One region of the Bacillus sp. VA13 genome, then DNA from elsewhere that is predicted to be linked to it. Evidence: riboswitches for the same ligand, from Rfam matches in the RefSeq annotation. Region 1 holds a riboswitch; the other holds the start of a gene.
What was found. A riboswitch is a leader RNA that binds a small molecule or an ion and turns the genes downstream of it on or off. The one in region 1 is predicted to bind thiamine pyrophosphate.

Region 1 (4,972 bases):
AGCTCACTACATTCTGTTTGCCCGCAGGTTTGTTTGCGGTATAAGCCGGTTTTTCTTTTTGCTCATGCTCTTCATGAGATTCTTGCTCTGTCTCAATATATTCATATTCGTATTCTTCATCTTCCATTGAGAAAAAGTTTTTCAGTTTATTTTTCATGCTCATTGCTGTACACCCCCTGTTTCATTTCCGACTAACGATGAGCCGATTCTAATATAAGTAGCCCCTTCTTCAATTGCAATTTCAAAATCATTTGACATGCCCATCGACAGTTCAGTACACGGAGCGTTCGGCTGTTTCAGCTCCTGAACCTGATCACGGAGTTCTCTCAGCGCTCTGAAACAGCTTCTGATCTCATCTTGATCATCAGTCAGCGGAGCCATAGTCATCAGTCCGGCCACAACGATGTGTTCGAAACCGGAAAGCTCCTGTATGAATGGAATGACTTCTTCTTTTTTCATGCCGTGTTTAGAAAGCTCAAGAGAGGTATTGACCTGCACAAAGCATTGCACAGTACCTTCAGCCCGTTTTTCAATTTCTTTCGCTAATGAGAGCCGGTCTAAGGAATGGATATAGGAAACCGAATTGACGACAGCTTTTGCTTTTCTTGATTGCAGACTGCCGATAAAATGCCATTCCGGATCCCCTTTTATCATTTCCTGTTTGCGGAGCAGTTCCGCATCCCGATTCTCTCCGAGGCAGGTGATGCCCGCATCCACTGCCTCCTGTGCTCTTTCAGGCGATACATATTTTGTGACTGCAATAACCGTAACTTCATCGGAGCTGCGGCCCGATCTGTTACATGCTTCGTTTATTCGTTCGTTTATATGTCGTAAATTATCAACAACACGCAAGATCTTTTATGCCTCCTTCATTCCGATAAAGGACATCATCCGTCCAGTTTTCCCCTGATCGCGGCGGTGAGAATAGAAAAGAGACGGCTCACTTTCCGTGCATAAACCACTGACAGAAATCTGTTCATTTGCCAAACCGCTGTCGATCAATATAAGGCGGTTCAGCTCTTTCAGGTCAAGCTGATATTGTGCCTGTGCCGTCTGATTTACGGCACGTTCTGCTGAAACTGGCAATGCCCGGACAGCATCCATGACACGGTCGTCTACTGTATAGCATGCTCCGCTGATAGACGGTCCTATAACAGCATAAATATCTGAGAGATTTGAACCTTCCTGCTCGGTCCATTGCTTCACCATTTCTCTGCCAATCTGTTTGACAGTGCCTTTCCACCCGGCATGGGCGACCCCGACAAGCGATTTAACCGGATCATAAAAGAAAAGAGGCACACAATCAGCAAAGCATAATGCCAAAAACACATTCTTTTCATTTGTATAGAGCCCGTCCGTTGCTTTTAGAGCTGTGTGATACTCACGGGCGCCTTTTCCCCTATCCCTCTGCGTCACTTTCTGAACGCGATTATCATGTGTCTGATCAGCAAATACCCAAGACTGCAAATCAATATTAAACATATCGGCAATATATTCACGATTTTTAACTACATCTGCATCTTTGTCATGAACGTGCAATCCTGTATTTAACGATTCAAAAGGCTTTTGGCTGACACCGCCGTTTTTCGTAGTAAATCCGGCAATGACTTCTCTGTTGTTTTGATTCGTTTGTGTCCAGTCTTGTATCATGAGTGTCGAGGGTGTGGTAAGACTGAATGGGTGATATGTATTCATGATGATCCAACCTTTCGACAAACATTTAAAAAAGCGGAATTTCCCACTTATTTTACCACATCTTTCTGCATTCGTTGAGCGCCGATTTGCATATTTCTAAATGAAATGTGCCGGAAGAATCCAGACTTCCGGCATTTGCCAATCCGCGGCAGACGAGCAGGTTATGCATGCGGTTCATTTAATCGGACCAAGATTACATCTTCCCCGATTTTTACTATATTTCGCCATGGAATGACCAATTCCTCTTCTTTTCCAAAAAATCCGAGAACTTTCCCATTTCCTCCTAGTATGATCGCCTGAATTTTGCCAGTGGTCACATTGATATCTATATCACCAATGCTCCCCAGCTTTTTTCCGTTTGAGACATTGACGACATCCTTCACCTGAAATTCTGAAATGCTGATCATTCCATCACGTCCTTTTTCCGTCCTTTTTTCAAGTATATGAACGGGCGGGCTGAACCTTGTCAGCAAGAAAAAATTTTCATGGTCACTGTTCTTTTTTACAGCTGCACCAGCCGATGATAAAATTGAGCATAATTTTCGTATAATCTACCAGCTGCTCAATCGATACCTCCTCGTTCACGGAGTGTGCATTGTGAAGATCTCCAGGTCCGTAAATCACGCTTGAAATGCCGGCATTATACAGCCATCCTCCGTCTGTAACAGATTGAGAAACGTCAATAACCGGACGCTCCCGTTTTACTTTCTGATGAGACGCTGTAAGCGCTGAGACGCCTGGGTGGCCAGGGTCAACTTCCAGTGCCGGAAAAATTTCTCCTCTGTCTTCAATCATAGATGAGCCTCCCCACTTGAAGACAGGGCGGTTTTCCCTAAGCCAAATATCACTGTCACTCAGCCGGTTAATGTAATCTTCTATTTCCGCTGCCACTTGTTCATGGGTTTCATTCGGATAAAAATGGACTGTGATCCACAGCCGGCACTCGTCAGCTATAAAAGCCGCATGTCTGCCGCCTTCTATGACAGCCGGGTTAATCGTATTTGTGCCTGGTTTAAAACCGGGATAACGTTTCATGATAGACCAGTGACGCTCCAGTTCACCGAGCCCCGCAATTATTTTTGCCATTTTTTCAATTGCGCTTGCTCCGAATGTTCCTCCGCCTGCATGAATCATATTCCGCCTCGTCCCATCATGAAACGTTTGACTGCTTTTGATTTCAATCCAGCCTGTAATGACACCGCCTTGACCTTGAATATGCATATCGCTCGTATCCGCGACAACTGCAAAATCAGCATGATAGCCCCTCTTGCAGCATTCAAGCGTGCCGGCTTCTCCGACTTCCTCCCCGATAACCGATTGCAGAATCAAATCACCGGGAAGTTCAATGTCGGCTTCACGAATCAATTTCACCGCAAACAGCACACACGCCATTCCGCCTTTCATATCAGAAGCACCTCTCCCGATTAAGAGACCGTTTTTTTCAATTGGATGAAACGGATCATGCTCCCACTCCTCATCCTCTTTTGCCTCTGCCACATCTACATGGCCATTGATGATCAAGCTATGATAATCTGCTGAATCTGTTCCCTTTAGTAGACCTACAACATTGGGATCTCCTGGGTACACGTCCCATTTATCGATCGAGAATCCCATTTCATTTAAAAACCCAGCAATCCAGGACTGAATGCCGTCGGTATTTCTTGCAGGCGGAGCAGGTGTTTTATAGGACATCAGCGTTTTTGCTAGCTGAATAAGCTCCTCCTTTTGATCTTCCACCTTTGTTAACAGAGAGTCTATTTGTTGATTCAATGTGATCCGCTCCTATTCTTTAAAATCAAAAAAGCCGTTTCAAATGTAATGAAACGGCTTAATAAAAACAAACAGAGTCCTATGTACTCCGTTTTTTCACCGCTTCCCTCCGCTGGCATGATCCAGATCAGGTCAAAAGGGTTAAGACAAAGTCTCTCTCAGCTTCGCAAAGCACCCCTAGGATGAATCGATATGTGTTTGTCAGGCATTCGTTATCGGCTCGGCTCTTGTTAAAAACGGCCGATCCTGATTCCATAATACATGGATTGGCGTATCAAAAAAAGCGGAAAGTATTTGATCAGTAAGCATTTCCTTTATTTCTCCCGATTTAAAGACCTCTCCCTGTTTTAACAAAAGGGCTTTGTCAAAGATCGGCAAAATTTCTTCCGCATGATGAGTCACGTAAAGGATCGATGGCGCATTTTCTTTATTTGCAATGTATGTAATCGTGTCTAACAGCTTTTCCCGGGCAATAAAATCCAGTCCTGTGACCGGTTCGTCCAGTATCAGCAGCTCCGGATCAGCCATTAGCGCTCTTGCAATCAAGGCTCTTTGTTTTTCTCCTTGAGAAAGGGTTTCATAGCGGCGGTCGGCATATTCAATTGCTCCCAAGTCCTCTAACAAACCAATCGCTTTTTCCCTGATTTCTGCACTTGGTGTTTCATATAATCCAATCGAAGCGTAAGCTCCGCTCAAAGCAATTTCAAATGCCGAATCTGCCGGATAAAATTTTTGCTGAAGAGCCGCTGAGACGAGGCCAATTTTCCGTCTAAGTTTCTCCCCAAGCTCCGTTTTACCAAATTCATGGCCAAGCACCTGCATCTCGCCCGATGTTGGAAAATAATAAGAGCAAAGCATATTTAACAGCGCTGTCTTTCCAGCGCCATTCAGTCCGTAAAGCACCCAATTTTCCTTTTCTTCCACCTTCCAATGAATATCTCTCAGTATCCATTTTCCATTCCGTTTTAGTGAGACATTGTCAAGCTGCAAAATCATCGTGGTCCTCCTCTTTACTGCCTTTATAATTATTTAAATTTTCATAAAACTTTGCACGAACTAGGATACCTTATTTTTTCCAAAACGTAAACCGCCCGCAATCAATAGAAAAGCCTTTAAAACAAAATCGTTTTAAAGGCTTTTCTTTCATTATTGATGAATATTCTTATTCATTTGTTTGATAGCCGCTTTTTCAAGTCTGGACACCTGCGCTTGGGAAATCCCGATTTCCTCGGCTACTTCCATTTGAGTTTTCCCTTGGAAGAATCGCTTTCTCAAAATCATTTTTTCCCTATCATTCAGCCTTCTCATGCCCTCTTTTAAAGCCAGCTCTTCAATCCATTGTGAATCTTTATTGCGTTCATCACTGATTTGATCCATCACATAAATCGGGTCTCCGCCGTCGTTATAGATCGGTTCAAATAGAGAAACCGGATCCTGGATGGCATCAAGCGCAAATACGATTTCCTCATGCGGTACTTCAAGAACTTTTGCGATGTCTTCTGCAGTC
Region 2 (4,972 bases), on a different contig from region 1:
TTCTTGTTCAGGAACATGAAGCCACTCATTTCTTTCTTCTCCATAAGAATACTCTTTCCCCGGTATTCCGTTGCGAAAGGTTGAAAATTCTATTCCAGTTGAGTCAGGGTTTGTATCGAGTATAACAAAAGAAGCACCTGGTTTTAACACACGAAAAATTTCATCCATGATTCTTTTGATACGTTGATCACTATCTGTATTAATAAAGACGTAACATGCCATAGCAGCATCAACTGAATGATCTGGTAAGAAGGAAAGATTATCATGTTCAATTAAATGATAGTCAACATGTGGATGTTTTCTTTTTGTCTTTGCTATATCCAACATCTTACTTGATTCATCTACTGCGATTACATTGCAATCTATTCTGTCAGCTAACCTATATGCTACCTTTCCGGGACCACAGCCAAAATCGAGCACCTTTTTAATATCCGCTTTATCAAATTTACGAAAAACATACTCAAAACCTAATGTTTGTTCTAAAACGTCGTTATAAGCATCGAATTTACCAGCAACACTGTCTTCTTTCCAAGAAGTTTTCATTAAATTTCCTCCTTTTGTTTAGTTGAGAAGTAATTAAACCACTTATTTCTAACAAAAAATTGATAAGTAGGAAGTAAGCCTTGAAATAGAGAAAGGTCCATATCTCGCTTATAAGCAATATGCTGATATATACTGAAAAGTAAAAGAACCTGTTCCCAATACTCAGGTAATTCTAGAGTTTCAATATCCTGCCTTGACAATGAAATTTGATCTTTTCTAAGCAAAGACTCATATTCTAAAACTGTTTCAATGAAAGGCCAATTATTCCCGGCAGGCATTTTAGGAAATTCAAAAGCCGAGGTATCATTATAATTTTTAGCTTCCTCAAGTACTGTTTTTGCCCATTCGTTGTCGGACTCGTAGATATGAATGGAACCAACATTATGGAAATATTCTCCGACTTCTAAATGAAGTTCTCTCGCCATTAATTCTTGCATAAATGTAAAAGAGAAAAGATCACTAATCATTCCTCGAAATGCATCATTTGCACGCATTACGGAAGACATATATAACTTGTTTTCTCTTATGAAAAATTGCAAACCGATTGTGCAAGAAACATCAATGTTTCCAGAAACGAAGAGTTCCGAGGCATCGAATATTTGAATAAATGCCCTTTTTGAATCAATGTCTTCTTGTGTCAAAAGATTTTTTATTCTATTCCATTGATTTAGTTTTGCGTTTCCAAATTCAAATATTTTAGGTCCATACGCAGTGCCTGTTAATGTTTTTTTATTCATTGAATATAAAGGCATTTTTTTATTGTAATAACTAATAAAATCTAAGTTGTTACTCCCCGACAAATACCATAAAACTTCAGCAAAATTAAACACGATATTTGTTTTTCTAGAGGGTAAGTAAGTGACACGTTCTACTGGATTTTCAAGGGTCAGATGATAGTTCAATTTTTCTTTGCTTTTTTGTCCACGCGGTGAATTCAAAAATTCAGGGTTGTGATAGATGTCATACAGTGTTTCCATATATGCTTCATGAAAAGTTCTCTTTCTCATTTAGATTCCACCTTTTATTTCATAAGGATACTTTTAATCTTTTGTAATAAATCATCGGTATCTTTAAAATTAATGTATTCAACATCAGCTACTACATTTAACCCTTGGATTAAGAATGCGTAATCTCTATCTTTTTCTAGTAATAACACTATCTTTTTTTTCAAGGCAGAAGCCCATCCAATTTCTATATGTGTTCCAGGAGAAGCCGGTGAGCCAGGAAAAGCTACAAAAAGGTCACAAGTGCTTATTTCATCAAAATCAATTTTAGTGCATTGTTGAGGTGTCATGAAATCTTTCCCCCATCCTTCTCGCTTGTGAGCATTATGAACTAACCATCCTTCATTTTCAAAAAAAGAAATTAAAGATTCCAACTTTCCCCTTTCTTGTAAGCTCATCAATCCAGTATTCTCGTCTACTAAACTTTTAAAAGGCCCTGCTAAAAAAACTTTTTTAGTTGTCACTTTAATATCATCCTTTCAAAATAAATAAAGCCACTTTCATATGGAAAGTGGCTTAAAAATAGATAAGATAAAAAATCTCTCTAATTTTCTCACTTCCCTACGCTGGTGTTAACCAAATCAGGTTCAAAGGGTCAGGACTTGTGTCTCTTCTCAGCTTCTAAAAGCTCCCCCAGTGTATAAAATATAAATATTTACTTTCATCCTAAACTATTCCATATCATTAGTCAAACAATGATTGATAAGCGTTGAACCCTGCGTATCAGCCGAAAAATGTTTTTTGAAAGTTACCACGACTTGCATTTGATGGCAAGTCATAGAGCTTAAAAAAGGAAAGCATAAAAATCCCCTATTTCTAGTGTGGTTAAAAAATGACCTGAACATTGCAAATTTATAGCCTTAGTTATGAAAGCTTATGTTCATTACACTTTCTAACTTCACTTTACGTTAATATAATTGGTGAGCAAAAAATACCCTACTTCTGGACTTTTCCAAATCGCATTATGATCAAATGATTTAACATTCGTAAATACAATTTTTGAAACCTTCATATCTATTCCATGGTAATATTTGGATATAAACTTGCTGAAAGGATTGGACAATGAAGGTATTTGAAGCTAAGTCTTTGTTATCTGAAGCTGAAAACCGAGCAAAAGATTATAAAGAATTGAAAAATCAAATGATTAAACTATGAAAAGCATTTAAGGCTGTTGCTGATCTGGATGACAGTAAGTTGTCTGGCAAGGGAGCAAACAATATCAAAGCATTTTATCACGATCATGTGGGTGTTACTGATCAATGGATTGATTTAATTGAAATGAAGATCGCTTTCCTTACTAGTATCTCCGGTGTTTTAGAAGATGCCAGCTTATCTGATGCATATATCGAGGAATCCTTCTTAGAACATGAATTAGCAAACGCATATAAAAAATCAAAATCAATTATGTCTGAGCAGAAGAAAGCAATGAAAGATATTCTGAATGACATCGATGACATTCTTCCACTTGATTTATTTTCAACAGAGACTTTTAAGGATGAGCTCTCTTCTAACGAAAACAAACGGAAAAAGACTGTTGATAAAATAGGCGATGTGGACGAAAACTTAAAAACTGAATATGCAATAACTGAACCTAACGAACAATTCATTAAAGCAGACTTTCAAAAGTTACAGGAATCAACAGGTAAGGGCAAGAATGCTACACCCCTTCACTATAATGCCAAGGCATATCGTGAGAGCGATATACATAAGAAAAAAAGCGATATCGAGAAGCAGTCTGAAGCTTATTTGAAGATTAAAAAAGAAGAAGCTAAAAAACGCGAAATAAAAGATTTGAAAAAACAGCTTGTAAAGGTAACAGATCCAGACGAGTATTTAAAAATTGCGAAGAAAATAGGATACGAGAATTTGGAACCTGACCAGCAAGTTTATTTTCGCCAACTCGAAGAACTCCAACAAAAAGCTGAAATTGGAAAAGGTATTGCAGTGGGAATGTATGAAGCAGGTAAAGATACAGTGATGGGTCTCTATCAACTTGCAAGACACCCGATTGAATCGCTTTCTGGAACTGTGAACGCAGCCTTACATCCAATCGATACTTATAAGATCATAGCAAAAGACATAGAAGACACATTTCAACGTGATATGATTAATGGAGATAGCTACAGCAGAGCAAAATGGGTTTCCTATGTAGGCAGTACGGTTGTCCTTGCAATAGTTGGTTCAAAGGGTATTGATAAAGTATCCAAAGTTGCAAAAGCCGGTTCAAAAGTTGCTGCAACTAAGACACTTGAAGTATCAAAAGCAGGAATAAAAAAAGGTATTGAATACGTTAAAATACCAAATGTTTTTGAACAACAGTACGCAATGGCTGGTGGTTCAGGGACTTTTCCTTTCAACGTGATTGATGGAGAGAATTATAAAAACTCTGCACTTGAAATATTCAAGACCTCGTCTACTGTACAAGGATTAAAGAAAGCTAAGCCGCATGAAGTTGTAAACGAATTAAAAACTTTTCAAAGCAGAAAATACATTTTTGGAGGACAATCATTCCTCATAGACAAACGAGGAATGAAGCATATTTTAGAGCGCCATCATCCTAATTTATGGGATGGTTCAATTAAGTCTCAACAATCTTTTCTTAATAAAGAGATGACTGTTAACGATGTTGCAGATGCGATAGAATCAATTATGAAACAAAACCGTGAAGAGTTAACGAAAAAAGGAACTAAATTTAGTTATCAAATTAGAGGAACATATGAGGGTCAACAATATGTTGTAGGCTTTCAAAAAGGAAGAGTAGGACAATTTTATCCGGAAAAATAGGAGAGGTAAAATGTTTTATATTCAATCATTAATCCTTAGGCCAAATAAGAAGATAAACGATCTTTCAATCTTAAAAAATAATATTGACGATTACTTTGTTCCACTTAGCAATATAGAGGGACTAAAGAATATGAAATCACAGTTAGACTCCTACTATTTATCTGGGGCGATTATTTTAAAATATGGTGAACAAGATTTGCTTGATGTCACTATGTGGGACTTGGTTGACCAATTGTGGGCTTATTTTTTAAATCTAATTGAAGAAGCTATTGAAACAGGAGAAAGCGAAACTTATTTTCCAGATCAACCTCTTCTATTAAAAATGAAATCAATATCGAATGATATGTTGTTATGTGAAATTGATCAAAAACAAAAAGTTTTACTACCGAAACTTGATTTTTTTGAATCACTCTTAAAGAATGCGAGAAGTTTCTTTGAAACTATGAATTTTGTTTTAGAAGAAAACTGTGATTATGAGTATGAACTTAATAAGATCGATGAATTGCAAACCAAAATCAAATGTATGTGAGGCTAAATGTGAATTACTCTAGAGTGAAAAAATTCTTTGATGAGAATAAAAAATATTCAATTCTTATAGGAGGCGTCACTGACAAACAAATTAAAGAGATAGAAGAAGATCT

Region 2: another riboswitch for thiamine pyrophosphate. It lies ahead of AC0C66_RS15820 (nucleoside 2-deoxyribosyltransferase); the one in region 1 lies ahead of AC0C66_RS00390 (acetylornithine deacetylase).

What each region holds. Positions count from the first base shown of each region.
Region 1 covers NZ_JBVQPP010000001.1:73,229-78,200, reverse strand. The annotation lists gene sepF (cell division protein SepF) at 1-163, opposite strand, end outside; gene AC0C66_RS00405 (YggS family pyridoxal phosphate-dependent enzyme) at 160-852, opposite strand; gene pgeF (peptidoglycan editing factor PgeF) at 859-1,695, opposite strand; gene AC0C66_RS00395 (YlmC/YmxH family sporulation protein) at 1,857-2,102, opposite strand; gene AC0C66_RS00390 (acetylornithine deacetylase) at 2,185-3,465, opposite strand; TPP riboswitch at 3,553-3,654, opposite strand; gene AC0C66_RS00385 (ABC transporter ATP-binding protein) at 3,667-4,461, opposite strand; gene sigG (RNA polymerase sporulation sigma factor SigG) at 4,612-4,972, opposite strand, start outside.
Region 2 covers NZ_JBVQPP010000004.1:98,513-103,484, forward strand. The annotation lists gene AC0C66_RS15810 (class I SAM-dependent methyltransferase) at 1-543, opposite strand, end outside; gene AC0C66_RS15815 (thymidylate synthase) at 543-1,550, opposite strand; gene AC0C66_RS15820 (nucleoside 2-deoxyribosyltransferase) at 1,565-2,011, opposite strand; TPP riboswitch at 2,089-2,192, opposite strand; partial or broken gene AC0C66_RS15825 (ribonuclease YeeF family protein) at 2,610-4,331, shown strand; gene AC0C66_RS15830 (hypothetical protein) at 4,342-4,860, shown strand; partial or broken gene AC0C66_RS15835 (SMI1/KNR4 family protein) at 4,869-4,972, shown strand, end outside.